Regions from separate parts of the Buttiauxella sp. BIGb0552 genome, predicted to be linked through region 2. Evidence: predicted binding sites of a transcription regulator. Region 2 holds the regulator's gene; each other region holds the start of a gene.
The links. Region 2 encodes PhoB, which activates phosphate uptake and scavenging genes when phosphate is short. Its sites were predicted from a motif close to CTGTCATAAAACTGNCNNAT; they were not measured.

Region 1: phnC (phosphonate ABC transporter ATP-binding protein) is a predicted target of PhoB. The motif match lies at 2,426-2,445, and genes of this name have one in related genera.
Region 3: serA (phosphoglycerate dehydrogenase) is a predicted target of PhoB. The motif match lies at 5,030-5,049, and genes of this name have one in related genera.
Region 4: kdgR (DNA-binding transcriptional regulator KdgR) is a predicted target of PhoB. The motif match lies at 1,902-1,921, and genes of this name have one in related genera.

What each region holds. Positions count from the first base shown of each region.
Region 1 covers NZ_SODY01000006.1:128,886-136,611, reverse strand. Annotated here, with positions in the region: gene EDF88_RS17745 (zinc ribbon domain-containing protein YjdM) at 1-52, shown strand, start outside; gene yjdN (VOC family metalloprotein YjdN) at 585-1,022, shown strand; gene EDF88_RS17735 (DUF2235 domain-containing protein) at 1,081-2,295, opposite strand; gene phnC (phosphonate ABC transporter ATP-binding protein) at 2,487-3,269, shown strand; gene phnD (phosphonate ABC transporter substrate-binding protein) at 3,304-4,320, shown strand; gene phnE (phosphonate ABC transporter, permease protein PhnE) at 4,380-5,162, shown strand; gene phnF (phosphonate metabolism transcriptional regulator PhnF) at 5,179-5,904, shown strand; gene phnG (phosphonate C-P lyase system protein PhnG) at 5,905-6,366, shown strand; gene phnH (phosphonate C-P lyase system protein PhnH) at 6,363-6,947, shown strand; gene EDF88_RS17700 (carbon-phosphorus lyase complex subunit PhnI) at 6,947-7,726, shown strand, end outside.
Region 2 covers NZ_SODY01000002.1:838,593-846,318, forward strand. Annotated here, with positions in the region: gene malZ (maltodextrin glucosidase) at 1-501, opposite strand, end outside; gene EDF88_RS08620 (YicS family protein) at 674-967, shown strand; gene proY (proline-specific permease ProY) at 1,014-2,396, opposite strand; gene brnQ (branched-chain amino acid transporter carrier protein BrnQ) at 2,468-3,790, opposite strand; gene phoR (phosphate regulon sensor histidine kinase PhoR) at 4,209-5,516, opposite strand; gene phoB (phosphate response regulator transcription factor PhoB) at 5,539-6,228, opposite strand; gene sbcD (exonuclease subunit SbcD) at 6,440-7,657, shown strand; gene sbcC (exonuclease subunit SbcC) at 7,654-7,726, shown strand, end outside.
Region 3 covers NZ_SODY01000003.1:332,986-340,711, forward strand. Annotated here, with positions in the region: gene pepP (Xaa-Pro aminopeptidase) at 1-925, opposite strand, end outside; gene EDF88_RS10485 (YecA family protein) at 950-1,528, opposite strand; gene zapA (cell division protein ZapA) at 1,697-2,026, shown strand; RNA gene ssrS (6S RNA) at 2,068-2,251, shown strand; gene EDF88_RS10500 (5-formyltetrahydrofolate cyclo-ligase) at 2,278-2,874, shown strand; gene EDF88_RS10505 (DUF2238 domain-containing protein) at 2,877-3,488, opposite strand; gene serA (phosphoglycerate dehydrogenase) at 3,605-4,843, opposite strand; gene rpiA (ribose-5-phosphate isomerase RpiA) at 5,124-5,783, opposite strand; gene argP (DNA-binding transcriptional regulator ArgP) at 5,952-6,851, shown strand; gene EDF88_RS10525 (oxidative stress defense protein) at 6,966-7,700, opposite strand.
Region 4 covers NZ_SODY01000001.1:20,443-28,168, reverse strand. Annotated here, with positions in the region: gene EDF88_RS00140 (MBL fold metallo-hydrolase) at 1-29, opposite strand, end outside; gene EDF88_RS00135 (YebO family protein) at 66-353, opposite strand; gene mgrB (PhoP/PhoQ regulator MgrB) at 428-571, opposite strand; gene EDF88_RS00125 (YobH family protein) at 729-971, shown strand; gene kdgR (DNA-binding transcriptional regulator KdgR) at 1,018-1,809, opposite strand; gene EDF88_RS00115 (MFS transporter) at 1,989-3,365, shown strand; gene htpX (protease HtpX) at 3,411-4,292, opposite strand; gene prc (carboxy terminal-processing peptidase) at 4,487-6,535, opposite strand; gene proQ (RNA chaperone ProQ) at 6,556-7,236, opposite strand; gene EDF88_RS00095 (GAF domain-containing protein) at 7,341-7,726, opposite strand, start outside.

The DNA.
Region 1 (7,726 bases), on a different contig from region 2:
TGATGGTTTTGGACAAATGAAGTTGAAGTCTGAGTTCGTTAAGAAGAACTAGGTTCGTTCCCCCTGCCCCTGAGGGGCGGTTCCTGCAAAGCCAGAGAAGGTTCCGTTCCCGACGGCTCGACCCGGCCTTACAGTCAAAACGAAGGCGATTTATGCCGGACTCAAAGGTCAACGTCAAAAGCTAAGTTCAAAAGCCGAACCGGTTTTGACCTTGAGTCCCGGTATAAATTGCCCCAGTGTTCCCCATAAGTCAGGGTTGAGCTGCCGGGAGCAGCGAAAGAGAGCGATCGCCGGGAGCGAGTCGCGAACGACCCTGAACGTTGGGGATAAGCTGGGGTTTACCGCGCAGCGGCAATTTAATGACCGGGCGCCGGGGTCGCCAGGGGCTGGCGTGAGCCACCTGGCACGTTCACCGTTAACGACAGTTGCAGAAGTCGCCAGACGTGCGGGTGAACGGAAAAACCCCCGATCCTACATAAGCATCAAAACCTCTCGGGTGAACCGAAAATCCCTCCCCCCCGCCTGGCTTGCCCAGACTCCCCCAACTAAACTTGTTCTGCACTCCGCATTATGAGGAACGAACAATGTCTATCGGACCCTACATCTTTTTTGACGGTACCTGCGAAGAAGCAATAGCGTTCTACAAACAAGCCGTCGGTGCTGAGTTACTGTTTAAAATGACTTTTGGTGAAATGCCAAAAGACGAGAATCAGTCGGCTGAAGGATGCAGCAGCGGTTTTAACTGGCCGGACGATAAAATCATGCATGCCAATGTGCGCATTGGCGGTGGCGAAGTGATGATGAGCGACGGCAATATGTGCGCCGATAAAGTGAAACACACGGGCTATGCGCTGAGCCTTACCACCACAGATGTCGCTGAAGGCAAACGCTGGTTTGATAGTCTCAGCGCAGGTGGTGATGTCACCATGCCATGGAGCGAAACATTCTGGGCAAAAGGCTTCGGTATGCTTACCGATAAATACGGTATTCCGTGGATGGTGAATGTCGAAAAACCAATGTAACCAAGCTCTGGGTCGCTACCGTCTGCTCGATAACAGACGGTAGTTTCCCAATAGTTAACTAACGTGCAATCGCCCAGTTAATGGGAATTGCACCCTCGCCGCGTAAATAATCCTGCAAAGGCTGCGGACTATATGACCCGTTCAGCCATTCACCATTGAGTGCCGACTGTTGAAGTAGCGTTGTGCCACAACTAAGACGCTCGATCACCGACTGGTGGACCATCGTTGATGAGGTAACCGGCGGCGGGAGTTGCCGGGGCATAATGCGCAGATAACGTGTGGGCGGATACCAGTCACAATGCAGCGGCCCAAGTGGGTCAGCCACCACTTCACTGGGTGCCAGATTAACGCCCAAATCGTCGAGTGCATCATGCATCCAAAGGTACGCGCCATTCGACAAGCTGCGGTCTTCGTCCGTACCAATATAGCCCCCACCAACATCATGATGAATACCGGGAAACATCACCTGCAAAATACGATCGCGGTTATCCCACAGCACTGGCGCTAAATCGAGACGCTGCTCATCAATGGCGATGGCCTGAAGCCCGTATTTGACCCGTGAATGCAGCTCTGTATTGTTAAAACGAAAAACGTTGTAGCGCTTATCATTGAAATACTTAGGAATCCCCATCTGCCCAACGGTTTCCCACACGGCAACCGCTTCTATAGACATCGGGCGCGAAATGCAGGTTGGGTCCACACTGTCACAGAAAAATCCCGGCAACTCACGCACCACACTTCCCAAAAGGCTGGGGCTCATATCCGGAGTATGAGCAAGATATTGTGCCCATACGGATGAAGCAAAACGCCACGCTTCATCTTTATTGCGAGCGTTTAAATTCAGCTTTTCACGATTTAATAAACCACGGTCGATGATCATCTGCGCCAGCACTCGCGCGGTATAAGCACCGTGGCTAAAACCCACCAGATAGATACGATCGCCCGCCTGCCAGTGCCGACTAATAAAGCTATATCCGCGAATGATCGGCACGATCAACTCGGCACCAAACGCGCCACCGAGGCGTTTCACCAGACCATTATGCGGATCGCCCATACCATAAATGTACTTGGCAACTTGTACGATCCCGCCACTGCTATTGGTAAGGATCTTTTCTTGCTCATTGGCTAACAACAAACTCTGCTTATCAACATTCCCTTTCAGATCAACAAACAATTGATAAACGTTACTCGCTGCGGCTTCGTCATCCGCTTGATTTTCTACACCGGGAGCGGTCCATGTGCCATCGGCACAAAAAATAATGTTTTTGCTCATCGCTGCTTTCCCAACACCAAAGGGTACCTGTAAGCAAAGACAAAAACGAAGCGTGAAACAATACGACAAATAGCTGATTAGCCTGATGACTTCCAGGCTGGAACTCACTCTTCATCATATCGAAACTTATCCTTAACAAAATCGTCACATTTCATCGGCACCATGAGGCAACTTTTTAAGGAGCCTGAATGATGCAAACAATTATTCGCGTCAACAAATTGAGCAAAACCTTCAACCAGCATCAGGCATTAAATGCTGTTGATTTGGAAGTTAATGAAGGTGAGATGGTCGCTCTGCTGGGGCCTTCTGGTTCAGGCAAATCCACCCTCTTACGCCACCTGAGCGGTCTGATTACTTCTGATAAATCACCTGATTGCCATGTTGAGTTGCTTGGCCGCACCGTCCAAAAAGCGGGCCGTCTGGCAGGCGACATCCGCAAGAGTCGTGCTCACACCGGCTATATCTTCCAACAGTTCAACCTGGTGAACCGCCTGACGGTACTGGAAAACGTACTGATTGGCGCACTGGGTTCCACGCCGTTCTGGCGTACCTGTTTTAACTGGTTTACCCGCGAACAACATCAACGTGCGTTGCAGGCGCTGACCCGCGTCGGCATGACGCAATTTGCGTATCAGCGCGTGTCCACCCTGTCCGGTGGGCAACAACAGCGCGTGGCGATTGCCCGTGCGCTGATGCAGCAAGCAAAAGTGATTCTCGCCGATGAGCCCATTGCCTCACTCGACCCGGAATCAGCCCGCATCGTGATGGAAACGCTGCATGACATTAACCGCCTGGATGGCATCACCGTAGTGGTGACGCTGCATCAGGTGGACTACGCCCTGCGCTATTGCGAACGCATTGTCGCTCTGCGTCAGGGTCATGTGTTTTACGACGGAAGCAGCTCTGAGTTCGACAACGAACGTCTGGGCAATCTTTACCGCAGCATGAATCGCGTTGATGCGGTTGCTGCTTAACAACTTTGTTATCTCTTTCAAGGAACAGTCAGCCATGAGCTACAAAAAAGTTGCCGCCCTCGCCTTTACCAGCCTGCTAAGCGTCAGCACTCTGTTCAGCACCGCCCATGCGGATGAACAAGAAAAGTCCCTGAACTTCGGCATCATCTCGACTGAATCACAACAAAACCTGAAACCGCAGTGGGACCCGTTCCTGAAGGATATGGAGAAGAAACTGGGCATGAAAGTGAATGCTTTCTTCGCACCGGATTACGCAGGGATTATCCAGGGGATGCGCTTTAACAAAGTGGATATCGCATGGTACGGCAACCTTTCGGCTATGGAAGCAGTAGACCGCGCTAACGGCCAGGTATTTGCTCAAACGGTAGCGGCAGATGGCAGCCCGGGTTACTGGAGCGTGCTGATTGTTAACAAAGACAGCCCAATCAACAACCTGCAAGACATGCTGGCAAAACGTAAAGAGCTGACTTTCGGCAACGGTGACCCGAACTCTACTTCTGGCTACCTCGTCCCGGGATACTACGTTTTCGCCAAGAACAACGCATCGTTGAGCGAGTTTAAACGCTCCGTGAATGCCAGCCATGAAACCAACGCCCTGGCAGTGGCTAACAAGCAAGTCGATGTAGCAACCAACAACACCGAAAACCTCGAAAAACTGAAAACTTCCGCACCGGAAAAACTTAAACAACTGAAAGTCATCTGGAAATCTCCACTGATCCCAGGCGACCCAATCGCATGGCGTAAAAACCTGTCTGAAACCACCAAAGACAAGATCTACGACTTCTTTATGACTTACGGAAAAACACCGGAAGAGAAAGACGTCCTGACCCGTCTCGGCTGGGCTCCATTCCGTCCGTCCAGCGACCTGCAACTGGTGCCGATTCGCCAGCTAGCTCTGTTTAAACAAATGCAGGGCGTGAAGGACAACAAAGGCATGGATGACAAAGATAAAACAATCAAAGTCAGCGAGTTGCAGAACCAACTTAGCGATCTGGATCGTTTGACTGCGGCACTGTCTGCCATGAGCAACGTGAATAAAGCGGTTCAGTAAAAAAAACCCTAACCCTCTCCCTGAGGGAGAGGGTTAAAGCCCCAAACACGGAGCACCCCATGCAACAAACCATTCAAGTCGCCGCACCAAAACGTAGCTGGTTCTCGCTACTAAGCTGGGCGATTTTGTTAGCGGTACTCGTTGCCTCCTGGCAAGGCGCGGAAATGGCCCCGCTCACCTTGATTAAAGATTCCGGCAACATGGCCACCTTTGCAGCCGACTTTTTCCCGCCGGATTTCAGCCAGTGGCGCGACTATCTGGGTGAAATGTCTATCACTTTGCAAATCGCCGTCTGGGGCACTGCCCTTGCCATCGTACTGTCCATTCCTTGTGGCCTGATGTGTGCCGACAACCTGGTGCCATGGTGGGTTTACCAACCAATGCGCCGCCTGATGGACGCCTGCCGCGCCATCAACGAAATGGTCTTTGCGATGTTGTTCGTGGTCGCCGTTGGTCTGGGCCCATTCGCCGGTGTGCTGGCGCTGTTCATCCACACCACTGGCGTACTTTCCAAACTGCTTTCTGAAGCGGTTGAAGCCATTGAACCCGGTCCGGTGGAAGGCATTCGTGCAACCGGCGCTAACAAGCTTGAAGAAATTCTCTACGGCGTGCTGCCACAAGTGATGCCACTGCTTATCTCCTACTCGCTTTACCGCTTTGAATCGAACGTCCGTTCAGCAACGGTGGTTGGCATGGTAGGTGCAGGCGGGATTGGCGTAACGCTTTGGGAAGCGATTCGTGGATTCCAGTTCCAGCAAACCTGCGCGCTGATGGTCATCATCATCGTCACAGTAAGTCTGCTGGACTTTATGTCGCAACGGTTACGTAAGCATTTCATTTAACGAGGCTTTGTTGAAAATTCACTTATCCAGACATCCGACCAGTTACCCGACGCGTTACCAGGAAATTGCCGCCCTGCTTGAAGTGGAGCTGCGTAACCACTACCGCGGTGGCGACTATCTGCCAGCCGAAAGCCAACTGGCCGCGCGCTACGAAGTGAATCGCCACACGCTACGCCGTGCCATTGATCAACTGGTAGAGAAAGGCTGGGTGCAGCGCCGCCAGGGAATTGGTGTGCTGGTGCTGATGCGCCCGTTCGACTACCCGTTAAATGCACAGGCACGCTTTAGTCAGAACCTGCTAGACCAGGGAAGCCACCCCACCAGCGAGCGCTTACTCGCGGTGCTGCGCCCGGCCTCAAATAGTGTGGCAGACGCGCTGGGCGTCACCGAAGGCGAGAACATTATTCACCTGCGCACACTGCGCCGCGTTAACGGTATCGCGGTGTGCCTTATCGACCATTACTTTGCGGAACTTGCCTGGTGGCCCACGCTGCAACAGTTCACCAGCGGTTCGCTGCACGACGTGATTCAAACCCAACTCGGTATCAACCTCACACGCACCCAAACACGCATCAGCGCACGCCGTGCTCAGGCCAAAGAAAGTCGCCTGCTGGAGATCCCGAATATGTCTCCGCTGCTGTGTGTGCGCACTCTCAACCACCATGAAGGTGACGCCTCGCCTGCGGAATACTCCGTCAGTTTGACCCGCGCCGACATGATTGAATTCACCATGGAGCACTAAATGGACGCAACGCATTTTGATACAGCACAGCGCCAGCAGTGGATGGCCGTGCTCGCCCACAGCCTGCCTCAAGAACTGGCAGCACTTTGGGCAGAACAAAAACTCAATCCCGAATATCAGGTAATACGCCAGCCAGAAACAGGCCTGGTACAAATTCAGGCGCGAATGGGCGCCACCGGGCAACGTTTTTTTGCCGGTGACGCCACGCTGACCCGTGCGGTCGTACAACTCGCCAACGGGACTTACGGCTACAGCTACATATCAGGGCGCGATAAAGCCCACGCCGAACGCTGTGCCGTGATCGATGCGCTGATGCAGGAACAAGTTCAGTTCCGGACATTGCAAGAAACCTTAATTGCTCCACTGGCCGCCAACCGTGAACAACGCCTGGCCGCCCGTCGCACCCAAATTAACAGCAGCCGAGTCGACTTCTTCACTCTGGTTCGCGGAGATAACGCATGACCCTGATGACCGCTTTTAACCTGCCCGTGCAGGATGCACAACAGAGCTTCCGTCGCCTGCTCAAAGCGATGAGCGAGCCGGGCGTTATCGTGGCTCTCCATTCACTGCAACATGGCTGGAAACCACTGAATATCGCCTCCACCAGCGTGCTGCTGACGCTGGCCGATAACGACACGCCGGTGTGGATTAGTGACGCGCTGACTAACGATGTGGCGCTGCAAAATGTCCGATTCCATACAAATTCTTCAATTTCCTTGACGCCTGAGCACGCGCAGTTTGCCGTTGCCGACAGCGCGATTACCGCCGACCAGCTCAACGCACTGGCGCAGGGAACAGACGTCGCCCCCGACACCAGCGCGACACTGATTTTACAGGTACCGAGCCTGAGTGGCGGTCGCATGCTGCGCTTAACCGGCGCGGGCATTCGTGAAGAACGCATGATTGCTCCACAACTGCCTGATTGTGTCATTCATGAACTCACCGAGCGCCCGCACCCGTTCCCGTTGGGCATCGACCTGATTCTGACCTGTGGCGAGCGCCTGTTGGCGATCCCTCGCACCACTCATGTGGAGGTGTGCTGATGTACGTCGCCGTCAAAGGGGGCGAGAAGGCGATAGCCGCCGCCCATCAACTTCAGGAACACAACCGCCGTGGTGACCAAAATCTCGCGGAACTGGATGTGGCACAAATCGAGCAGCAGCTAGGGCTGGCCGTTGATCGCGTGATGACTGAAGGCGGCATTGCCGACCGCGAACTGGCGGCACTCGCCATCAAGCAGGCCAGCGGAGACATGGTTGAAGCCATCTTCCTGCTGCGCGCTTACCGCACCACGCTGCCGCGCCTGGCGGTGAGTGAACCGATGAATACTGCCCAGATGCGTATCGAGCGCCGTATTTCGGCGGTTTATAAAGATGTGCCGGGCGGCCAGTTACTTGGCCCGACTTACGATTACACCCATCGCCTGCTGGATTTCACCCTACTTGCCAACGGCGAAACGCCAACGCTTAAAACGGCTGACGAGCACAGCGAACCCGCTCCGCACGTGTTCAGTCTGCTGGCAAATCAGGGGCTGGCAAAAGCGGAAGAAGATAACGGCGAAAAGCCTGACGACATTACCCGCCAGCCGCCGGTTTACCCATGTTCACGCTCCTCGCGCCTGCAACAACTGGTGCGCGGTGACGAAGGCTATTTACTGGCACTCGCCTACTCCACACAGCGTGGTTACGGGCGCAATCACCCGTTCGCGGCAGAAATTCGCAGTGGCTATATCGATCTGGAAATTGTGCCGGAAGAGCTGGGTTTTGCAGTCAATATCGGCGAACTACTGCTAACCGAGTGCGAAATGGTTAACGGCTTTGTG
Region 2 (7,726 bases):
TCCACTGAGCGGTTCATCCCAATTGCGCAAAATGATGTCGCGTTTTGCCGCATGGTGATAATAAACCTGATCCTGCTCTGGCGTGCGTTGCTGACTACGCGCAAAACGATCGGGGAAAATTTGATAGAAGATCTGATCCTGTACCCATTGCGGGCCGTCATCCGGAAGATCGATCGCAAACTGCTCAAGTCTTGCAGGCGGAATTGATCTCAAACCTTGCGGTGTTAGCCAGCGCTGTTTATCCAACCACAGCAGCTTGAAGCTGTAGCGTCGGCGCGGCTGCCCTTCGGTTAGATCAATCACACCGCGCCATGCCACCACACCCTCTTCGGGAGCCACTTTTTGGCGCGTCATCTGTATTGAGGTTTCTTCATTATCCTTTTCGTAACGCAGAACTACACGTTGCGGTAAATCATCGCCAGAAACCCACAATGTGATGTACAACTTGTCTTTACGTGTTTGTATGAAAGGGGGCACCGGAAGGTGCCATGCATTCAACATAATCGTATCCCCAGAAAATTTATTGCCGCCACCTTGCCACAGCGTAGCTGGCTATCACTCATCGTTGCTATTTTTATTGGGGGATGAAAGCGGGGGATGAGAAATTGAGCCGTTTGCTTAATAAGTTAGCGCTACCTATAGTGAGAATATTCTCACCGTTCAGGAGACCGTTATGTCTATCGTCCGAAATATTACTCTGCTTCTTTGTGTAGTCTGGTCTGCCAATTCTCTGGCAAATTCGGCTTACGAATCTCTGCAGTTTGGCAAATATAAACAACAAATTATCAGCGACTTAAAGAAGGCTTGCCACCCGCAGAAGAAAACATCTGATGAGGTCTGGGCGAATAAAATCCTCTCTAATGAGGATAATAAAGCCTATATCCGTGATGCGAGGATTGCTCTTGAGCGCAATAACGAGAAAAACTACTGGGATGCGATAAGCAAAGTGGAATGCCCGGAGATGTAAGCAGCAAGGTGGATTTCGCTTACGCTAGTCCACCTGACAACGGTGATTAAACTCCGTTGCTGCTTTCGCTTGCGGCGAGTATCTGGCGGCGTTTGAATAGCCAACCGATCAACAGCAAAACTATCCACACACAGCCAACATACAGCGAAATGCGGGTGTCCGGGTGCCAGCCGATAAGCGCGATAATAAACACCAGGAACACTAGCCCGACTGCTGTGGTCGCAACGCCACCCGGAACCGGGAATTTCAGCGCCTTTGTTTGTTCTGGTGAAAGTTTGCGACGGAAAGCGATCTGCGACAGCAAAATCATTATCCATACCCACACGGTGGCAAATGTTGCCAACGACGCAATCACCAGGAAGACGTTTTCCGGAATCAGATAGTTGAGCACTACAGCCAGTAGCAGCGCACAGCACATCACTAATACGGTGACCCACGGAATACCGTTACGTGAGGTTTTGGCGAACACTTTCGGCGCACTACCCTGCTCTGCCATACCATGCAGCATACGGCCTACACCGAATACGTCACTGTTAATGGCAGAAAGCGAGGCGGTGATAACAACAAAGTTCAGAATGCCTGCCGCAGCCGTTATCCCCATATGCTGGAACGTCAACACGAACGGGCTACCTTCCGTCCCAACCTGGTTCCACGGGTAAATCGACATGATGACAAACAGCGTGCCCACATAGAACACCAGAATGCGTAAAGGAACAGAGTTGATCGCACGTGGAATCGACTGCTGCGGGTCTTTCGCTTCACCGGCAGTAATGCCAATGATTTCAATACCGCCGTAAGCAAACATCACCATCTGCAACGACATAATCATGCCTATCCAGCCATTGCTGAAGAAGCCGCCATTGCTCCATAAGTTATGAATACCTGTTGGCTTGCCGCCGTTACCAATACCCCATACGATGATGCCAATGCCGGCAGCAATCATGATAATGATGGTGGCAACCTTGAAGAATGAGAACCAGAACTCCAGCTCGCCGAACACCTTAACGCTCATCAGGTTAATGGCACAAATAATCAGCACCACACTCAATACCCAGACCCAATGGGGCACTGCGGGGAACCAGAGCCCCATATAGATACCGAAGGCGGTAACATCTGCAATCGCCACAATCAGGATCTCAAAACAGTAGGTCCAGCCAGTAATATATCCGGCTAATGGGCCAAGGTTGTCTTGCGCATAACGGGAGAATGAACTGGCTGAAGGGTTATGAACCGACATCTCGCCGAGTGCACGCATAATGATATATGCCGCCACCCCGCCAATGATGTAAGCCAGCAATACACTTGGGCCAGCCATTTTAATTGCGTCTGCCGAGCCATAAAACAGCCCGGTGCCAATTGCCGAACCCAACGCCATAAAGCGTATGTGCCGGGTACTCAAGCCGCGCTTGAGTTTATTAGCGTTTTCCATTGATTCCATACCTGCTTAACAATAAAAAAAACCACGGAGCTAAGCCCCGTGGTTGAACATAATTTTAATTTTTAGTGGGCGGCGGATGCCACCTGTCGCCCTGCGGCGCGGTCCCAAATGATGGCAATAACCACCATGATGACCGTTGGTGCTAGCCATGCCAACCCTTGATCAGCAAGCGGCAAACGCGCCGTCCACGCTGGTAAAATATCACTGATTGCCGAAGCTTTAATCCCATCAAGGATACCGAACAAGGTACTGATGAGCATCGCCGGAGCGATAACGCGAGTTGAATTATGCCACCACGGACGGGTGAAACTCAGTACCACCAGCGCAATACACGGTGGGTAAATTGCCGTCAGCACTGGAATCGAAATCTGAATCAAATGGCTCAGGCCGAGGTTAGAAACCACCATCGAGAACAGGCCAAGGATAAACACCAGCGAGCGGTAAGACAGCGGCAGATACTGGCTGAAGAACTCAGCACACGCACAAGTCAGGCCAATCGCCGTTACCATGCACGCGAGGAAAATCAGCGCGGCAAGGAAGAAGCTACCGGCACCACCGAAGGTATGAGCAACATACGCATGCAGAATTGCGGCACCGTTCGCGTTTTGATCGCTAACCAGCGATGCGCTGTCAGAACCCAGGCGGAACAGTGCTAAGTAAATAAGCGTTAAGCCGATACCTGCAATCAGGCCAGCCCAGATGGTATAGCGCGTCAGTAAGCGAGATTCAGTAACGCCACGTGAACGCGCTGCGTTAACAATGACAATCCCGAAGACCAAAGATGCCAGCGTATCCATGGTCAGATAACCATTGACGAAGCCGTTAGAAAACGCCGCATGTTGGTACGCTTCAGTCGCGGTGCTGATACCACCAGCAGGCCACAGAATCGCACCGACTGACAACGCTAACAGCGCGACAATTTTTACCGGAGCCAGCACATGACCAACGGTATCCAACAATTTGCCCGGATACAAAGAGATGGCCATAACAATGGCAAAATAAACCAGGCTGTAGATAAACAGAGCAAGTTCACTGCTGCCAACCAGCGGCGCAATCCCCACTTCGAAGGAGACAGTCGCTGTACGAGGTGTCGCAAACAGTGGTCCAACGGCCAGATAACAAACGGTGGCCAACAGCACACCGGCACGGCGGCCGATTGGCGAGCTCAGGCTATCAATACCACCACCAACACGAGCGATAGCGACAATAGTCAGAACGGGCAGGCCAACTGCGGTGACCAGGAAGCCAAGGGAGGCAATCCAGACATGCTCACCAGCCTGTAAACCCACCATTGGCGGGAAAATGATATTGCCTGCTCCGACAAACAGCGCAAAGGTCATAAAGCCCAGTGCGAGGATGTCTCGAGATTTCAAATGATGAGTCATAAAATTTATACAGCCTGTGGATGTGTGGTGTTGAAAGTTTTGAAAATATTCAAATTTTTATACGGGTTAACTCGGCATAAAAGCGGCAATTGGTAGTTACGACAGCGGAAAATCCTTTCCTGGATCGGTGGAGAAGAATAGTTGTTTGAATTACCACTCAAATCCAGTCGGTCTACCAATTACAGGGGCGCAATTAAAACGCTTATAGCGTTTGAAGGCAAGAAGGGATCCAAAAACCAGATTGATATCCTTAAATTAGCCAGAAAGTTAGAGGATAAGTTTATCCATCAGAAAATATCATGGTCGTTTGTGCGGTCAAATTACAACCAATCGAGGATTATTGATTTACATCTGAGCAAAAAAAACACAGACCAGAAGACTGGCCTGTGGAAAGTGTTTTTGACACAGCCAGAGCAAGCTACTCTGGCTGAACCACTTTTTCGTTAACGATAAGACGCTCAGGCAGTACAAAGGAAAAGGTCGTTCCTTTACCCGGCTGGCTTTCAATATGAAGACGCGCATCATGATGGCTCAAGGCATGTTTCACTATCGCAAGCCCCAGCCCGCTGCCACCGGTTTGCCGTGAACGCGCTTTATCCACGCGGTAGAAACGCTCGGTCAGGCGTGGAATGTGTTCGGCTGAAATGCCCGGTCCCGTGTCCGCAACGCTAAAGCACGCCCCACCCGCAGCCCGTTTCCAGCTCACGGTAATATGTGTGCCATCTGGCGTATGGTTTACGGCGTTATAAACGAGGTTTGAAATCGCACTGCGCAATTGTTCTTCATTACCAAACACTTTTAAAGCCGGATCAATATCAAACTGTAACGTCTGTCTTTGCTGGCTGAGAGTTTGCGCTTCGCGCTCCACCACACGCAACATCAGTGGCACATCAATCTTTTCATTGAGCACCATCGCGGGTGCAGCTTCAATTTTTGACAACGTGAGAAGCTGCTTAACCAGCCCTTCCATACGCGAGGTTTGTTCGCGCATCGTGCCCAACGCTTTCTCGCGCAGCGGGCCTTCAAGGGTTTGATCCTGCATCATCTCCAGATAACCTTGCAGCACCGTTAACGGTGTACGCAGTTCATGGCTGACGTTGGCAAAGAAGTTGCGACGCGCCCCTTCAAGCTGGTGCATCTGAGTCACATCACGCGCCACCAGCAGCCACTGTTCGTCGCTATAAGGCATTACGCGAAATTCCAGATGGCGGCCATTATTGAGTACCAGTGTCAGCGGGCGAGCAAAATCTTTCTGCGACAAATAGCGGGTAAATTCAGGGTAACGCAGCAAGTTAAGGATGTTCTGCCCGTTATCATCCGGCCAACGCAGTCCCAATAATTGTTGAGCAAGTCCATTACACCAAAAAATCGTCCCTTCTTCGGTGGTCAGTACGACCGCATCGGGCAATGATTCTGCACCGCTACGAAAGCGCTTAATCAAATTGCCTAATTCTTTTCGGCGCTTTTTATTACGCAGTTGCATCTGATGCAGGCCGTACAACAGCGGGTCCCAACTCCCCCGCCCCGGCGGAGGTGTCATGCTGCGATCAACCCACAACCACCACGACAGACGCAGCAGATTCCAGAAATGCCAAACCAGCAGCCCAGTGACTGCCAGTAATAAAAACCACGGTAAATGGCCAAAAATAAGGCCTAAAATGACGGCCGGTATACAACAGAGCACCAGCTCCAGTACCAGCCTTTTCCATGACAACCGTTCCAGCACGCGTCACTCTCCTGATAAGGAATTAAAAGCGGGTTGAGAACCGATAACCCGTACCGCGTACTGTTTGTACCATTCTGTCATGTCCACTATGTTCGAGCGCTTTGCGTAACCGACGAATATGTACGTCAACCGTTCGGTCTTCGACATAAACATTGGTGCCCCATACATGATTGAGCAATTGTTCACGGCTATACACCCGCTCCGGGTGTGTCATAAAGAAGTGCAGTAGCTTAAATTCTGTTGGCCCCATATCCAATGGGTTTTCCCCGGTCATCACGCGATGCGACGACGGGTCTAGAATCAGCCCCTGCATATCGATCACTTCTTCTACCGCCATCGGAGAGATACGGCGCATCACAGCTTTAATACGCGCCACCAACTCTTTCGGAGAAAACGGCTTAGTAATATAGTCATCGGCCCCGACTTCGAGACCTCGCACACGGTCTTCCTCTTCCCCACGCGCAGTCAGCATCATCACCGGTATATCACGCGTCATAGCTTCACGTTTCAGGTGCTTAATAAACTGAATACCGGAGCCGCCTGGCAGCATCCAGTCCAGCAGAATCAGATCGGGGAAAGGTTCGATAAGCAAGTTCACTGCACTGTCATAATCTTCCGCTTCAACTGGCTGAAAACCGTTTTGCTCAAGCACAAAACTGACCATCTCGCGGATTGGAGCTTCATCTTCTACGACCAGAATGCGTTTCGCCATGATTTGTCTTGTCCAGGGAATAATTATTGTTGTTTCAATGCGGTGCCATTATGCGTCAGATTTATGACAGATTTATGAAAAAAATGACTGTTCAGCAACCCATCAATTTCATTTATGACACAGAGACATATGCCGTTTTCGCCTTGCCCCTGCATCTTCAAGGGCGACGTGTATATAATCGGGACTTCATTTTTAAGCCACCGGACAGGTCATGCGCATAATTCACACATCAGACTGGCATCTTGGTCAAAATTTTTATACCAAAAGTCGCGGTCCTGAGCACCAGGCTTTTCTTGAATGGCTGCTCAAAGCTGCCGTTGAAAATGATGTGGATGCCATAATCGTTGCGGGTGATATTTTTGATACCGGCTCACCGCCAAGCTATGCGCGAGAACTGTATAACCGCTTTGTGGTGCAACTCCAGGCGACGGGATGCTCGCTCGTGGTGCTGGCAGGAAACCATGATTCAGTGGCGACGCTCAACGAATCCCGCGAGCTTATGGCCTGCCTGAATACATATGTGATTGCCAGTGCCCGCCATGATGCAAGCCAGCAAGCTATCCGGCTCAATACCAAAAGCGGCCAGGCGGGTGCGATTCTGTGCCCAATCCCGTTTTTGCGCCCACGCGATATTCAAAGCAGCCAGGCGGGGCTGTCCGGCCATGAAAAACAGCGTTCTTTAATGGAAGCCATTAGCGAACATTATCAGCAGTGTTATCGCGCAGCCTGCGATTTGCGCGCTGACGCGAAGCTGCCGATTATCGCCACCGGGCATTTAACGACCGTCGGCGTGACAAAAAGCGATGCAGTGCGTGACATCTATATTGGCACGCTTGATGCCTTCCCGGCGCAGCATTTCCCGAATGCCGATTACATAGCGCTTGGCCATATTCATCGTGCGCAATTAATTGGCGGCACCGAACATATCCGTTACAGCGGTTCACCTATTCCGCTAAGTTTTGACGAAACCGGCAAGACCAAGAGCGTTTATCTGGTTGAGTTTGCCGAGGGTAAACTTCATGAGGTCACCCCACTGACTGTTCCAGTTAGCCAGCCGTTAGCGGTTATCAAAGGCTCGCTGTCTGAAATTGAACAGCAACTAGAACAGTGGCGCGATGCCCCGGCAGAACCCAAAGTGTGGCTGGATATCGAAATCGCCACCGATGAATACCTGCATGATATGCAACGCCATATCCAGCAAATCACCGAAACGCTGCCAGTAGAAGTGGTGTTGCTGCGCCGTAGCCGTGAGCAGCGCGAACGCGTTATCGCCCAGCAGCATAAAGAAACCCTGAGTGAACTCACCGTTGAGGAAGTTTTTGAACGCCGCCTGGTTCAGGAAGAGACCACCGAGGAGCGTGCGCAGCGCTTGCGCACCCTGTTTGCTCAAACCGTTGCCAGTCTGCATGACACGGAGGAACAGGCATGAAAATCCTTAGCCTACGGTTAAAAAACCTCAACTCCCTGAAAGGGGAATGGAAAATTGATTTCACCAGCG
Region 3 (7,726 bases), on a different contig from region 2:
GCATTGAGGTGCCCGGGCGGTAGAGCTGGAGAGCGGTTTCCAGTGACTCAAGAACGATGTCGTAAATCGCCCGTTGAGGTGCGCTAAATTTACCGTTCACCGGGAAGGTGCGGGTAATGTCACCGGCATAACCTTTGTATTCGCAACCGGCGTCGATCAGCACCAAATCGCCATCACGCATTTGGCTTTCATTTTCGGTGTAATGCAAAATGCAGCCGTTTTCGCCGCTGCCAACAATGGTGTTGTAAGACGGGAAGCGCGCACCGTGGCGGTTAAATTCGTGAAGAATTTCGCCTTCGAGCTGGTATTCAAACATCCCCGGACGGCATTTTTCCATCGCACGGGTGTGCCCGAGTGCCGTGATTTCCCCGGCGCGGCGCATGGCGACTATCTCTTCTTCCGACTTAAACAGGCGCTGCTCGTGAACCCACGGACGCCAGTCGGTCAATGTCGCGGGGGCGGCAAGATTCTGGCGCGAGCCACGGCGCAGTTTATCAAGGGCGGCAAAAACGATGGTGTCAGCGTAAGCGTGTTCGCCCTGCGCGTGATAGACAACATCGAGACCATTGAGCAACTGCTGCAGTTGCTCATCAATTTCGGAAAATGCCAGCGCACGGTCAACGCCCAGTTTCTCGGGTGCCGCTTCCTGGCCAAGGCGACGCCCAAACCAAATTTCTGCGGTTTTATCGCGCAGGCGATTGAACAGCACGCTGTGATTATGGGTTTCGTCGCTTTTAATCAGCACCAATACCGCTTCCGGTTCATTGAAACCCGTGAAGTACCAGAAATCGCTATTCTGGCGATACGGGTACTCACTGTCGGCACTGCGTGTTACCTCGGGAGCGGCAAAGATGAGCGCGGCGCTTGCCGGTACCATTTTGGCTAACAACGCCTGACGGCGCCGGAGAAATTCGTGCTGATTCATCACACCTCCTGAAGCTAATAATGATTAATGCAGAGTGGGTTTTTGCACTTCTGGCGCGGTCGGAACCTGGCGCGTGAAGGTGTCGTGGCACAACAATGCCGCAACGCGCACATACTCGATAATCTCTTCGAGTGACATTTCCAACTCTTCTTGATCTTCATCCTCGTCGTAGCCCAATTGCGCAATGTTGCGCAGATCGTCGATAGCTTCCCCGGTTTCGCCGGTGACTTTATCGAGCTTAGGCTGCGTTACGCCAAGGCCCAGCAGGAAGTGGTTTACCCAACCCGCCAGTTCGTCGGCACGCTGGAATACGGTAACGTCGTCGCCATCGGGCAGGTAAAGCTGGAACAGGAAACCGTCATCTTCCAGCGAATCGCTCGTTGCACCGTGCATCTGGCGCAATGTGTCGGCAAGGTTTTGACCAAAGGCCAGCCCTTCGTTTGTCAGGTCGTGTAGCTGTGGCTGCCAGCTGGTATCTTTGTTGCCACCGCACAGCATACCGCTAATCAAGCCGTGCATTTCAGAGGCCGTCAGGCCCACACCTTGTTGGTTCAATAGTTGGCCGACTAAGTCGTAGTCAGGCATAGTGTTCTGTATAGACATGCGCATTCGCCATCGTTGGCAGGGATAGTTCATGTTATGCTACCACCAGGGACCCCAAGGCACCAGAAAAGGGCTTGTATCTTCATTTCGGGATAGCTATAGTGACGCCCCTTTCGTAGCCTGGCACAGGTTAGCGAGAGGCAGGCGAGTTAACAGCAGGAAGGTGGCATGTCTGCACAACCAGTCGATATCCAAATTTTCGGTCGTTCATTGCGCGTGAATTGTCCGCCTGAACAACAGGATGCACTGAATCTTGCGGCCGAAGAGCTTAATCAGCGGTTGCAAGATTTAAAAGTTCGCACTAGAGTCACAAATACTGAGCAGTTAGTTTTCATCGCAGCACTGAACATTTGCTACGAACTGGCTCAGGAAAAATCGAAAACCCGCGACTACGCTTCCAATATGGAAGAACGTATTCGGATGTTACAGCAGACCATCGAACAAGCGTTGCTTGAGCAAGGTCGCATAACAGAAAGACAGGGTCCAAATTTTGAATAACACTTCACAGTTACCTATGGTAGAGTGACTTTGAAGACCAAATTTCTCTGAGATGTTTGCATGCGGGCCAGTCCCCTGAGCCGATATTTCATACCACAAGAGTGTGGTGATCCAGATTCTGTGAGCATGCTCGGTCCGTCCGAGAAGCCTGATGATTCTGACGCTGCACTCACCTTGAACCAAGGGTTCAAGGGTTACAGCCTGCGGCGGCATCTCGGAGATTCCCTCTTTCTACCAAATTAGTCATCACCATGACGAAAATTCAGCTAATCCCATCGCTTCGCTCAGAAATCCGACAACACATTCGGCAACGACGCCGTGCACTCACGCCAACTGAACAACACCATTTTGCTGAACTTGCCGCTGTGCGCATGCTTGCTTATGAGCCCATTGCGAAAGCTGCGACGGTCGCTGTGTTTTTGTCGTTTGACGGTGAGCTAGATACCACGCCACTGATACGCGCCTTATGGCACGCGGGAAAAACCGTTTACCTGCCCGTCCTGCATCCCTTTAGTAAAGGCAATTTGCTGTTCCTGCGTTATGCCGAGGATAGCCATCTGGTGATGAACCGTCTGAAAATCCTTGAGCCTAAACTTGATGTGCGTGACGTGCTGCCGCTGGATAAACTGGATGTGCTGATTACGCCGCTGGTCGCGTTCGACGAGCAAGGGCAAAGGCTGGGAATGGGTGGCGGCTTTTACGACCGTACGTTGCAGAACTGGCAGCAGCATGGCTTGTGGCCAGTTGGGCTGGCACACGATTGCCAGCACGTTCCGGCGTTACCTGCGCAAGAGTGGGATATCCCGCTGCCTGCGGTGGTCACGCCATCGCGTATCTGGCAGTGGTAAACTCAGGCTACACGCAGTTTCAGTAACTGCTTTGTGTGCCAGTATTGCAGTATCAAAACCGTAAACAACGCACCGAGAAGCGCACAAAACATATCTGATTGCGTGTCCCAGACATCGCCCTGCGTACCCAAAAACTCATCTGCACCCTGCCCTAATGACAACGCCGCCGCCCATTCAATGAGTTCATACAATGCACTGATGGCGAGCGCTACGCAGCAGACCAGAAACGCGACCATTTTGCGCCCACGGACATAGCCACCACGAATCAGGATTTCCCGTGCAGCGAGTGCCGGAACCAGCCCCTGGAAGAAATGGCCGAGTTTGTCATACGGGTTGCGGCTCAGGCCGAACCATTCCTGCACATCAAAGCCAATGGGTACTTTCGCGTAGGTATACAAACCGCCGACCATCAAAATAATGGCGTGGAAGAAAATCAGCGTATACAGAAGTGGAGTCAGCGGGTAACGAGCGTGAGTCGCTAAAAGCAGAGGGACGATAATAATGACCGGCGTGACTTCCATCAGCCAGGTAAGCCTGTCTGCGGTGCTAAGGCCCGTATAGATGAGAATCAACAACAGGATAAAGGCACCGGATTTTAAGAATGTACTGGTCATGTTGTTTCGCCGCCTGGCTAAAAGCGTAACTATCAGTGGGCAGGGTGAAAAAAACAACTCAGGAAAAGGACTTTAAGAAAAAACAGGAGCCCATGCAGGCTCCAGTAGATTTGAGATTAGTAAAGCAGACGAGCGCGAATAGTGCCTGGAATCGCCTTCATAGATTTCAGTGCAGCTTCAGCAACATCTTCTTCAGCGTCCACATCAATCACCACATAACCCATTTGCGGCGTTGTTTGCAGGTACTGAGCGGCGATGTTGATGCCCTGGTCGGCAAAAATCTGGTTAAGCGCGGTCAAAATCCCCGGGCGGTTTTCGTGAATGTGCAGCAAACGGCTGGTACTTCCACCATGCAATGGCAGGGAAACCTCAGGGAAGTTCACGGCAGACAATGTTGAACCGTTGTCAGAGTATTTCGCCAGCTTGCCAGCCACTTCCAGACCGATGTTTTCCTGTGCTTCCTGAGTAGAACCGCCGATGTGCGGAGTCAGGATCACGTTATCAAATTCACACAGTGGTGAGTTAAACGGATCGCTGTTCGTCGCAGGCTCAGTTGGGAACACATCGATTGCCGCGCCAGACAGATGCTTACGTGCTAAAGCATCACACAGGGCAGGAATATCCACCACAGTGCCACGTGCGTCATTGATAAGCAGCGCGCCTGGCTTCATTAATGCCAGTTCATTGGCACCAATCATATTTTTAGTGGAGGCGTTTTCAGGCACATGCAGGCTGACTACGTCGCTCATATTGAGCAAATCAGACAAGTGCTGCACCTGAGTGGCATTGCCTAACGGCAGTTTGTTTTCGATATCGTAGAAGAAGACGTTCATGCCAAGCGCTTCAGCCAAAATACCCAACTGAGTCCCGATATGGCCGTAACCAATGATACCGAGTTTCTTGCCGCGCGCTTCATAAGAACCCACAGCCACTTTATTCCACACACCACGATGTGCTTTAGCATTAGCTTCTGGCACACCACGAATCAGCAGCAACAGTTGGCCAATAACCAGTTCAGCAACAGAACGCGTGTTGGAGAACGGAGCATTAAACACTGGCACGCCGCGTTTAGCCGCAGCATTCAGGTCAACCTGGTTAGTACCGATGCAGAAACAACCCACCGCCACCAGCTTTTCAGCAGCAGCCAGAACATCTTCAGTTAAGTTAGTGCGGGAACGCAGACCAATGAAATGCGCATCACGGATCGACTCTTTCAGGGCTTCGCTGTCCAGCGCGCCTTTATGGTATTCGATGTTGGTATAGCCTGCTGCGCGAAGGTTATCCACGGCTTTCTGGTGTACGCCTTCCACCAGCAGGAATTTAATCTTGTCTTTATCCAGTGATACTTTTGCCATTTCCCGACCCTATTTTTAGAACTGATGTTGTGCTGTGTGATAAGACACCCTTCTGCCAAAATATCAAAAATTACGGGCGGGGCAATATAAACGATTGCGCAGGCATCTCGTCAGAAAAGGAATAAGGCGTATAGGGCAGCAGAAAATGCTAATCAGGGAAGATAACCAGGAATGAAAAGTAGACAGTTGTTAATAATGTGACATATGTCACCAAATTTAGCGTTAGATTATTTTGTCATTTTTTATTCATTTTAAGGGGCGCTACTGCGCCCCGGTCATATCATTTCACAATGGTTTTCACGCCATCGGCAGTACCAATCAACGCCACATCCGCACCACGGTTAGCAAACAGGCCAACCGTCACGACACCAGGGATGCCGTTAATCGCATTTTCCAGTGCGATTGGCTCGGCAATGCTCAGGCCATAAACATCAAGAATGATGTTGCCGTTATCGGTCACCACACCCTGGCGGTATTCAGGGCGGCCGCCCAGTTTGACAAGTTGGCGAGCCACACAACTACGCGCCATTGGAATCACTTCAACTGGCAGCGGGAAATTACCGAGTATACCCACCTGCTTAGACGCATCAGCGATACAGATAAACTTTTCCGCCACAGACGCGATGATTTTTTCACGGGTCAGAGCGGCGCCACCGCCTTTGATCATTTGCATTTGGCCGTTGATCTCATCTGCGCCATCAACGTAGATGCCCAGTGAGTCAACTTCGTTAAGATCAAAAACAGTTATACCAAGGCTTTTCAGTTTGGCGGTGGAAGCGTCGGAGCTTGAAACAGCACCATCAATCTGATGTTTGATAGTCCCGAGAGCATCAATAAAGTGTGCGGCCGTTGAGCCGGTACCCACACCAACGATCGTGCCTGGTTGCACGTATTGTAATGCTGCCCAGCCGACTGCTTTTTTCAGTTCATCCTGCGTCATGGTTTTTTGCCTGTGTGCTATGAAAACTGACGCGCATTATAGTGCAAGCGCCATGAGATTGTCCCCGTGAATGGCTGAACTCATCCGATCTTTGTGGTTTTGGTCTGGATCGAGTGCAAATTTATGTCATAGTGCTGGGATAACAAAAACAGGAGTCAGCTAACAACAATGAAACGCCCGGACTATAGAACACTACAGGCGCTGGATGCAGTTATTCGTGAACGTGGTTTTGAGCGTGCGGCACAAAAGCTCTGCATCACTCAATCAGCCGTTTCACAACGTATCAAGCAACTGGAAAATATGTTCGGCCAGCCATTGTTAGTGCGCACCGTGCCTCCTCGTCCAACCGAACAAGGACAAAAGCTATTGGCGTTATTGCGCCAGGTGGAATTGCTTGAAGAAGAGTGGTTGGGCGATGAGCAAACTGGTTCCACACCACTCCTTCTGTCTCTTGCGGTCAACGCCGACAGTCTGGCAACCTGGTTGCTGCCAGCGCTCGCGCCTGTGCTTGCCGACTCCCCTATCCGCCTGAATCTTCAGGTGGAAGATGAAACCCGAACACAAGAACGCCTGCGTCGTGGTGAAGTAGTCGGTGCGGTGTCTATTCAGCCACAGCCGCTGCCAAGCTGCCTGGTCGACAGACTGGGTGCGTTGGATTATTTGTTTGTCGGTTCAAAAGATTTTGCCGCGCGCTATTTCCCGAACGGCGTCACGCGTTCTGCCCTGCTAAAAGCCCCTGCTGTCGCGTTTGACCATCTCGACGATATGCACCAGGCGTTCTTGCAGCAAAACTTCGATTTGTCACCGGGCAGCGTACCGTGCCATATCGTTAACTCGTCAGAAGCCTTTGTGCAACTGGCTCGCCAGGGCACCACATGCTGCATGATTCCGCATCTGCAAATCGAAAGAGAGATTAATAGCGGTGAGCTGATTGACCTGACGCCAGGCCTGATGCAACGCCGTATGCTGTACTGGCACCGTTTTGCACCGGAAAGCCGCATGATGCGCAACGTTACCGACGCACTGCTGGAATACGGGCATAAAGTTCTACGACAGGACGCAGAATAGAAGAAGGCCGCTAATATTTAGCGGCCTTCTTGTTTTGTCGGATGACGATAACGCTTATCCGACCTACATTTTTGCAGTTTTATAGGGTGGATAAGCGCAAGCGCCATTCACCATTTATTGTGCAGACTGCTCGCTCTTAGCGCGTTCCAGCTCAAACACCACATCAACCTGGTCATCAAACTGAATAGTTTGCTGGTCGTAGGTATCCTGGGCTGAAACCGGCGCAGCCGCGTCAGCTTTCATCATCCGCACCATCGGCGCTGGCTGGTAGTTAGAGACATGGTAACGCACGCTATAAACTGGGCCCAACTTGCTGCTAAAGCCTTCGGCCAGCAGTTTAGCCTGGCGAACGGCATCGTCGATAGCGGCTTTACGCGCTTTGTCTTTGTATGACTCGGGGTTCGCAACACCCAGAGAAACAGAACGAATTTCGTTAAGACCTGCTTTTAATGCGCCATCAAGCAACTCGTTCATTTTGTCGAGTTTACGCAGCGTGACATCCACCTGACGCACGGCAATGTAGCCTTTAAGCTGCGTTTTACCATCCTTCAGATATTCATATTCTGGTTGAGTACGAAGATTGGCAGCATTGATGTCTTTCTTCTCGATGCCACTTTGCTGCAAGAATGTCAGGTATTGTGCAACACGATCGTCAGCTTGTTTTTTAGCTGATGCAGCATCTTTGGCTGATACATTGACTTCGATTGCGAGCTTAGCAATGTCAGGAACAGCATCCACGCTAGCGGTGCCGGATGTCACAACATGTGGGCCATTTGGCAACTCGTCGGCCAACGCCGGAACCGAACCTAATCCCACTAAAGCGGCTAATGCCAGGGTTTTAAACTTCACTGTAATTCCTCCATGCTACATTCCAC
Region 4 (7,726 bases), on a different contig from region 2:
GGATCAAACCAAGGATTTTTCCACCGCATGGTCACTCCACAGCAACACAAACAGGTTAATCAGGATTAGCGCTCAGCGACCAGACGAATAAAATCATCTTCCACTTCGTCATCTTCCTTTGCTACTTCTGGTGCTTCCTTGACTACTTCAGGCTCGTTCGCTTCACACAAACGTCGTAACAGTGCAGTCTGCCGCTTTTGCTGATCCAGCAACTCTTCAAGAAGCTCGATCTGTTCATTGGTGCGGCTACTTGCACGGTTAACAAAGAACCACATTACGAGGCCGATAACCAGTACCACCAGGGAAACTGTCAGGGACACGATATTCAACGCGCCAACACTTAATTCGTTCATATTACCACCTCAGCAAAACGCGCTATTCTACACCTGCCGGGTCTTAAGGTAAGCACTATGTGGATAAAAACACACTACCAGGGAATAAATTTATTAATTGTACAAATGCCGCTGAAAAATTGTACATCCTGATCGCACATTACATTGACCATTTGGGTCCATAGCAGCATGCAGACGAAAAAAACCGCAATCAGAATAAGCCATCTGTACTTTCTCACTACACTCTCCACCTCTTTCCTATTTATTGTAAAGTCTGACATAGACAGCCTAAACGACACATAACTCTCACGTATATTATTTAAGAATCATCACATTGCTAGTACAGTGCAATCCGCTACGCTTAGAAGTCTAATTACTTAATAATAAGAGGCACCTATGCGTATTGTGATCCGCACTATTATTGTAATAGCGCTTTTGTGGATCGGTTTACTCCTCTCTGGATATGGAGTTTTGATTGGAAGTCATGAAAATGCTGCAGGTATGGGGCTTCAATGCAAATACCTAACTGCTCGAAATGTCACCACCGCACAATTTGTTCATACCAGTAGTGGAATTATCGGACTTAGCGATTGCCCAGTATTGCGTAAAAGTGATGAAGTTATCGATACGGGTAACTAGGAACATATAAAGAAAACGCCGCTAAATAGCGGCGTTTTCTCTTTCATCAGAATGGATATTCGTGATAACCCATTTGTTCAGAAATAGTTCGCGCTGCGTCATGAAGCATCGCTACATATTCATGGAGCCTGTCTTCAGAAAAACGAAGTGTCGGGAATGAAATACTCAAACCGGCAATAACAACTCCAAATCGGTCAAAAACAGGTACGCCGATGCAGCGTAAACCTTCTTCCTGTTCTTGGTTATCTTCACCGTAACCCTGCTCACGCACGGTATCCAGAACGTCCAACAATTCGTCGGTACTCATGATAGTGCGCTCAGTGCTGCGGTTATATTCCACATCAGCAAGGATTTCACGCACTTCATTGCGATCGCGCCACGCCAGAAGCACTTTACCAATCGCGGTGCTGTACAATGGGTTACGACGACCGATGCGCGAGTACATGCGCAGGTTGTACATAGAGTCAATCTTATGGATATAGACAATACTGTCTTCATCCAACGCACCCAAGTGGATGGTTTCTTTCGTCAAACGCGATAGTTCTCGCATTTGAATGTCTGCGCTACGAATCAAATCAACGTTCTGCAATGCACGCGCACCCAGCTCAAACAGCTTTAGGGTTAGCGAGTATTTTTCAGATTCGCCTTCCTGAGCAACATAACCCAGGGATTTCATAGTCTGCAAAAAGCGATAGACGGTGCTTTTTGACATCATTACGCGTTGCGATAATTCAGTAATACCAATTTCGCGTTCTTCGCCAAGCGCCTGTAAAATGCCAAAAACTTTCAGGACAGAAGAGACAGAATCAGGTTGTTTATCCAGATCTGCGATAGCCATTAAATCACCTCGATCGCATTTGTTTTATAAAAATCAGAACTGGTTTTTAGTATAAGTTGACTACCATGTCATCGCAATGAATCTATTCTATTTCGTTACAAATCTGCGACATATCCCTTAAATTTAGTGCTATTATTATTGCTCTTCGAATAAATCACCCATGAAGTTAAATTTCCCTTATGGATAAAACCCTTGCTGATGGGCTGCCAATACCGCAGCGCTATGGTGCTATTTTGGCCATTGCGTTGGGTATCACAATGGCAGTTCTGGATGGCGTGATCGCAAACGTAGCACTTCCAACTATTGCCCGAGAACTAAACGCCAGTCCGGCAGAATCCATCTGGATAGTGAACAGCTATCAAATCGCGATAATTATTTCGTTACTGTCGATGTCATTCTTAGGCGATATTTTTGGTTATCGCCGGGTATATCAGTGCGGGCTGATTCTGTTTTGCATGACATCACTATTCTGTGCGCTGTCGAATTCATTGCCCATGTTGACGTTTGCTCGTGTGCTTCAGGGCTTTGGCGGTGCCGCATTAATGAGCGTCAATACTGCTCTCATCAGGCTTATCTACCCGCAAAGACATCTCGGCCGCGGAATGGGAATTAACTCGTTTATTGTCGCCGTATCCTCAGCTGCCGGGCCAACTATTGCCGCCGCTATTCTTTCTGTCGCGTCTTGGAAATGGCTGTTTTTGATTAATGTGCCAATTGGTATTCTCGCGCTATTGCTAGCAATTCGTTTTCTACCTCCCAATCAACAAAAATCACAGGGCCAACGCTTTGATATCCCCAGCGCGATTATGAATGCCTTGACGTTCGGTCTGTTGATCTCGGCAATTAGTGGTTTTGCCCAAGGGCAGTCAGGGTGGCTGATCATTTCCGAGCTCGTTGCATTAGCTGTGATTGGCTTCTTCTTTATTCGTCGCCAACTGAAACTGCCCTTCCCTCTGTTACCCGTGGATTTATTACGTATTCCTGTATTTTCATTATCTATGGGAACGTCCGTTTGTTCCTTCGCCGCTCAAATGCTAGCGATGGTTTCACTTCCCTTCTTCCTGCAATCAACATTAGGACGCAGCGAAGTCGAAACGGGTCTGCTTCTCACACCGTGGCCAATTGCAACAATGATAATGGCTCCGGTTGCAGGTCATTTGATTGGGCGAGTACATGCAGGGCTGCTGGGTGGGCTCGGGCTTGTTATTATGGCATTCGGTTTATTTGCTTTAGCGTTGTTACCACACAACCCTACCGATATCGATATCATCTGGCGCATGCTTTTGTGCGGTGCTGGGTTCGGTTTGTTCCAGTCACCTAATAACCACACCATTATTTCTTCAGCGCCGCGTAACCGCAGCGGCGGTGCTAGTGGCATGTTAGGCACGGCTCGTTTATTAGGACAGAGTTGCGGTGCAGCCCTGGTGGCTTTGATGTTCAACCTTTTCGCGATTCACGGAACGCATGCCTCGCTTTTACTGGCAGGGAGTTTTGCAACCATCGCCGCCATTGTCAGCAGTTTACGCATGTCCCAACCTACGACTTCGCAGGCATAAAAAAAGCGTGCCAGCGATGGCACGCTTTTTTACCACGTTTTACGACTACTTCAGGTATTCGCCGTTACGCAGCGCTTCAATGCGTTTATCCAACGGTGGGTGAGTCATGAACAATTCACTCATAGACTTCGCCTTACCATTGATACAAAACGCCATCATGCTGCTAGCTTCTTGCGGTTCATAGCTGGTTTTCAGGCGCTGCAGTGCGGCAATCATTTTTTCACGACCGACCAATTTTGCAGATCCGGCATCAGCATGGAATTCACGGTGACGTGAGAACCACATTGTGATGATGCTCGCCAGAATACCAAATACCAGTTCCAGAACAGTCGCAATGGCAAAATAGACAAACGGGTTGCCGTTGTTGCTCTCACCTTCATCCCGATTACCAGACAAGAAGCCAGAAGCGACTTGCGCGATGATACGAGAAATAAAGATTACGAAGGTGTTCACTACGCCCTGAATCAGCGTCATGGTTACCATGTCGCCATTCGCGATATGGCTGATTTCGTGTGCGATAACCGCTTCTGCTTCATCACGGCTCATGTTCTGCAGAAGACCGGTGCTAACAGCAACAAGCGATGCATTACGACGAGCGCCGGTGGCAAACGCATTAATATCTGGCGCATGGTAAATAGCCACCTGCGGCATGGCGATACCCGCTTGCTGAGACTGTTGGCGCACTGTTTCCATCAGCCAGTGCTCTGTTTCATTGCGCGGTTGCTCAATCACTTCCCCGCCCACTGAACGCAATGCCATCCATTTGGACATCAGTAATGAGATGATTGAACCACCAAAGCCAAACAACACCGCCATGATCATCAGACCCTGCACGCTGCTCGACTGGATCCCCGTCAGGCTTAGCACTAGCCCGAAAACGACCATGACTGCAAGGTTGGTCAACAGGAAAAGCCCGATACGCATCATAATTTTCTTTTTACCTCGGTTAAAAATACGCATTCTGCGTTACCCCACATCGTAGGGGCAAGCTTGCTATTTTCAAGCATTCATCGTTGCCAAGTGGTTAATAATACATAACTTTACATTTAAGAAGAGGTTGATTTACGCGGCTTGATAGAGGTAAAAAAAACGGGCACAAAATTTTGTGCCCGTTGGAGGAGTTACTTAGCAGGAGCGGGTTGCTCAGCTGGTTTATCTTGCTGCATTTTTGCAAAATCCAGCGCGATATGAACCGTTTCATCGAGATAAGGATCAGGTTCCTGATAATCCTTCGGCAGGTCGTCGAGTTTCTTCAACGGCGCTTTTCCTTCTCGTTTATAGCGGTCATTAATCCGCTCCAGACGCGTAGCATCATCTTCCTGGTTCTCTTTCTCGCGCTGAGCAAGATTCAGGGAAACAATATTGCGCTTATCTTTCAGGGCATTGAAGCGAGCAATATCCTTCATGATGTACTGGAACTCAGGATCGGCTGCTATTCTATCCTGGTGCAGTTTAAGCAATTGCGGCTCAAACTGAGTCAGATCGCCTGACTTAACGTAAGTAGCGGCGTTGATGCTATCCCAAGGGAGCGCATTATCTTCAAACTTCTCGCCAGTCTCAGTCTCTTCAGTACCGGTAGGCATCATGATGTCTGGCGTTACACCTTTACGCTGAGTACTTCCGCCATTAATGCGGTAGAACTTCTGGATGGTGTATTGCACAGAACCAAGCGCAGGCCACTCCGGACGCAGCATCTGATCATAGATACGATTCAAAGAACGGTACTGTTGAACAGTGCCTTTACCGAAGGTAGGCTCACCCACAATTAGCGCACGCCCATAGTCTTGCATTGCTGCTGCAAAGATTTCAGAAGCCGAAGCACTAAAGCGGTCAACCATCACCACCAGCGGACCTTTGTAGTAGACAACGCCGTCAGTATCGCTATCTTCACGCACTTTACCGTTGTTATCACGTACCTGAACAACTGGGCCACTTGGGATAAACAGGCCAGAAAGTGAGACAGCCTCGGTCAATGCACCGCCACCGTTCGAGCGTAAATCGATGATCACGCCTTTCACGTTCTGTTTTTCCATCTTCTGAAGCTGGACTTTGACATCATCTGTCAGACCAACGTAGAAGCCTGGGATATCCAGCACACCCACTTTATCTTTACCGACCGTTTTAATCGTCAATTTGACGGCGCGATCTTCAAGACGAATGCGTTCACGGGTTAAGGTAACCACACGTGTTTTAGTACCCTTACCTGCCGGTAAGATTTCCAGGCGAACCTTGCTACCTTTAGGCCCTTTGATCAGCGCAACGACATCGTCAAGACGCCAGCCAATCACATCAACCATAGGTTTCCCTGTTTGGCCGACACCAACAATACGGTCACCAACGGTAATCGTTTTGCTTTTCGCAGCAGGACCACCCGCTACCATCGAGTTGATAACCGTGTAGTCATCGTCCATTTGCAGCACAGCACCAATACCTTCCAGAGATAAACTCATTTCGGTATTGAATTGTTCTGTGTTGCGTGGCGATAAGTAATTGGTATGCGGGTCGATTTCGTGGGCAAAGGCTGTCATCGCAAGAGAGAAAACATCTTCGCTATTGGATTGAGCCAGACGGCGAATGGCGAACTGATAACGCTTGGTCAGCGTTTCACGAATTTCCTGATCGGTCTTACCGGTCAGCTTCAGGCTCAGTTCGTCAAATTTAACTTTACTGTCCCACAGGGAATTTAACTCTGTAACGTTTGCAGGCCACGGCGATTTGCTGCGGTCAACATTAAAGGTATCGTTACCCGTGAAATTCATAGGTTTTTCCAGCACCTTCAACGCGTATTGATAACGTTCAAAACGACGTTGTTGGGCCAGATTGTAGAGATCGTAAAATACGTCCAGTTTGCCGGTGCGCAATTCATCGCCAATCTGTTTTTTCCGCGACACAAACTGCTCAACGTCACTGGCTAGCAGCACGTTGTGGCTATAGTCGAGGAGGTTTAGATAGCGATCGAAAATTTTTGCGGAAAAATTTTCATCCAGGTCAAACTGACGATAGTGCGAGCGAGTGAAGCGTGAAGTTACACGCTCACTCACCGTTGCATGCTGTGTCTCTTCCTTTAACTGCGGGATTTGAGAAGCTTGCGTGATATTTTCGACGGCCAGTGCGCTACCTGCAAGAAACAACAGACTAGCGACAGCCGTACGCTTAAAGAATTTGTTCATGCCCGGGTCTGGCCTCCGTTTCAGAACTGCAAGTGTTCTGCGCGTACGATCATTGCCATACCAGAAGTCAGCTGTACACGGACGCCATCTTTGGTAATTTCCAGTACTGTGGCATCCATCGCGTTATTACCCGCTTTGACTTTGATTGCCTGACCCACCTGCAAAGCAGAAATGTCTGTAACCGGAGTGCGTTTTTCTTCACGCGGAGCTTGCGGCGCCGGTTTTTCTACACGAGGTTTACGTTCTGTAGCTTCTGGACGACGCGGAGCAGGACGAGGCTTGCGTTCGCGACGAGGTTTATCGGTAACGGTTTCGCCGTTAGCAATAGCCGCTTCACGTTTTTTCGCTTGCTGCTCTGCACGCTGTGCCTGAACACGAGCTTTTGCTTCTTCAAGCTGCTTGCGAGCATGCTCTACGTGCTGCTCATCGAGTTCACCACAAGGGTTACCGTCGAGATCAACACGGATTGCGCCGACTTTGATACCGTACAGGTAACGCCAACTTGAAGTATAAAGACGTAACGCGGAGCGAAGTTGAGTTTTACTGAGACTCATCTCCCCTTCAACGCGCGCGACCAAATCCTGGAAGATACCAATCTTCAGGGGGCGGGCTTCACCTTCAGCGCTAAAGCACTGTGGGAAACGCTCTGCCAAAAAGGCGATGACTTCTTTGCTACTATTCAACTTAGGTTGATTTTCCATGAAATTTCCTGATTACAACGGAGTTGCCAACAATCCGCAGGCATGAACAGGCGACATTATAATGACGCTATCAGCAAATGCCACGTTATCCGTTGTTTATCATGCTAACGAGTGAAGAATTTTTTAAAATCCGTGTCGGCAAGCGTCAGCGAAAGCTGCGTCACCAGTTGAGATAAGCCGAGTTGGTCTTCAGGTGTGAAGCGCCCAAACTCCGTGCTATCAATGTCCAGAACACCTATTAGCTCGCCATTTACCGTAAGTGGCAGGACAATTTCGGAGTTGCTGGCAGCGTCACAAGCGATGTGACCATCAAAAGCATGCACATCTTCGACGCGCTGGATGCTTTTAGTGGAAGCCGCAGTACCGCAAACACCTTTTCCTACCGGGATACGAACGCAAGCAATCTTGCCCTGGAAAGGTCCCAGAACCAGAGTCTCGTCTTCTAATAGGTAAAAGCCTGCCCAGTTAACGCAGTCGAGACGTTCGAACA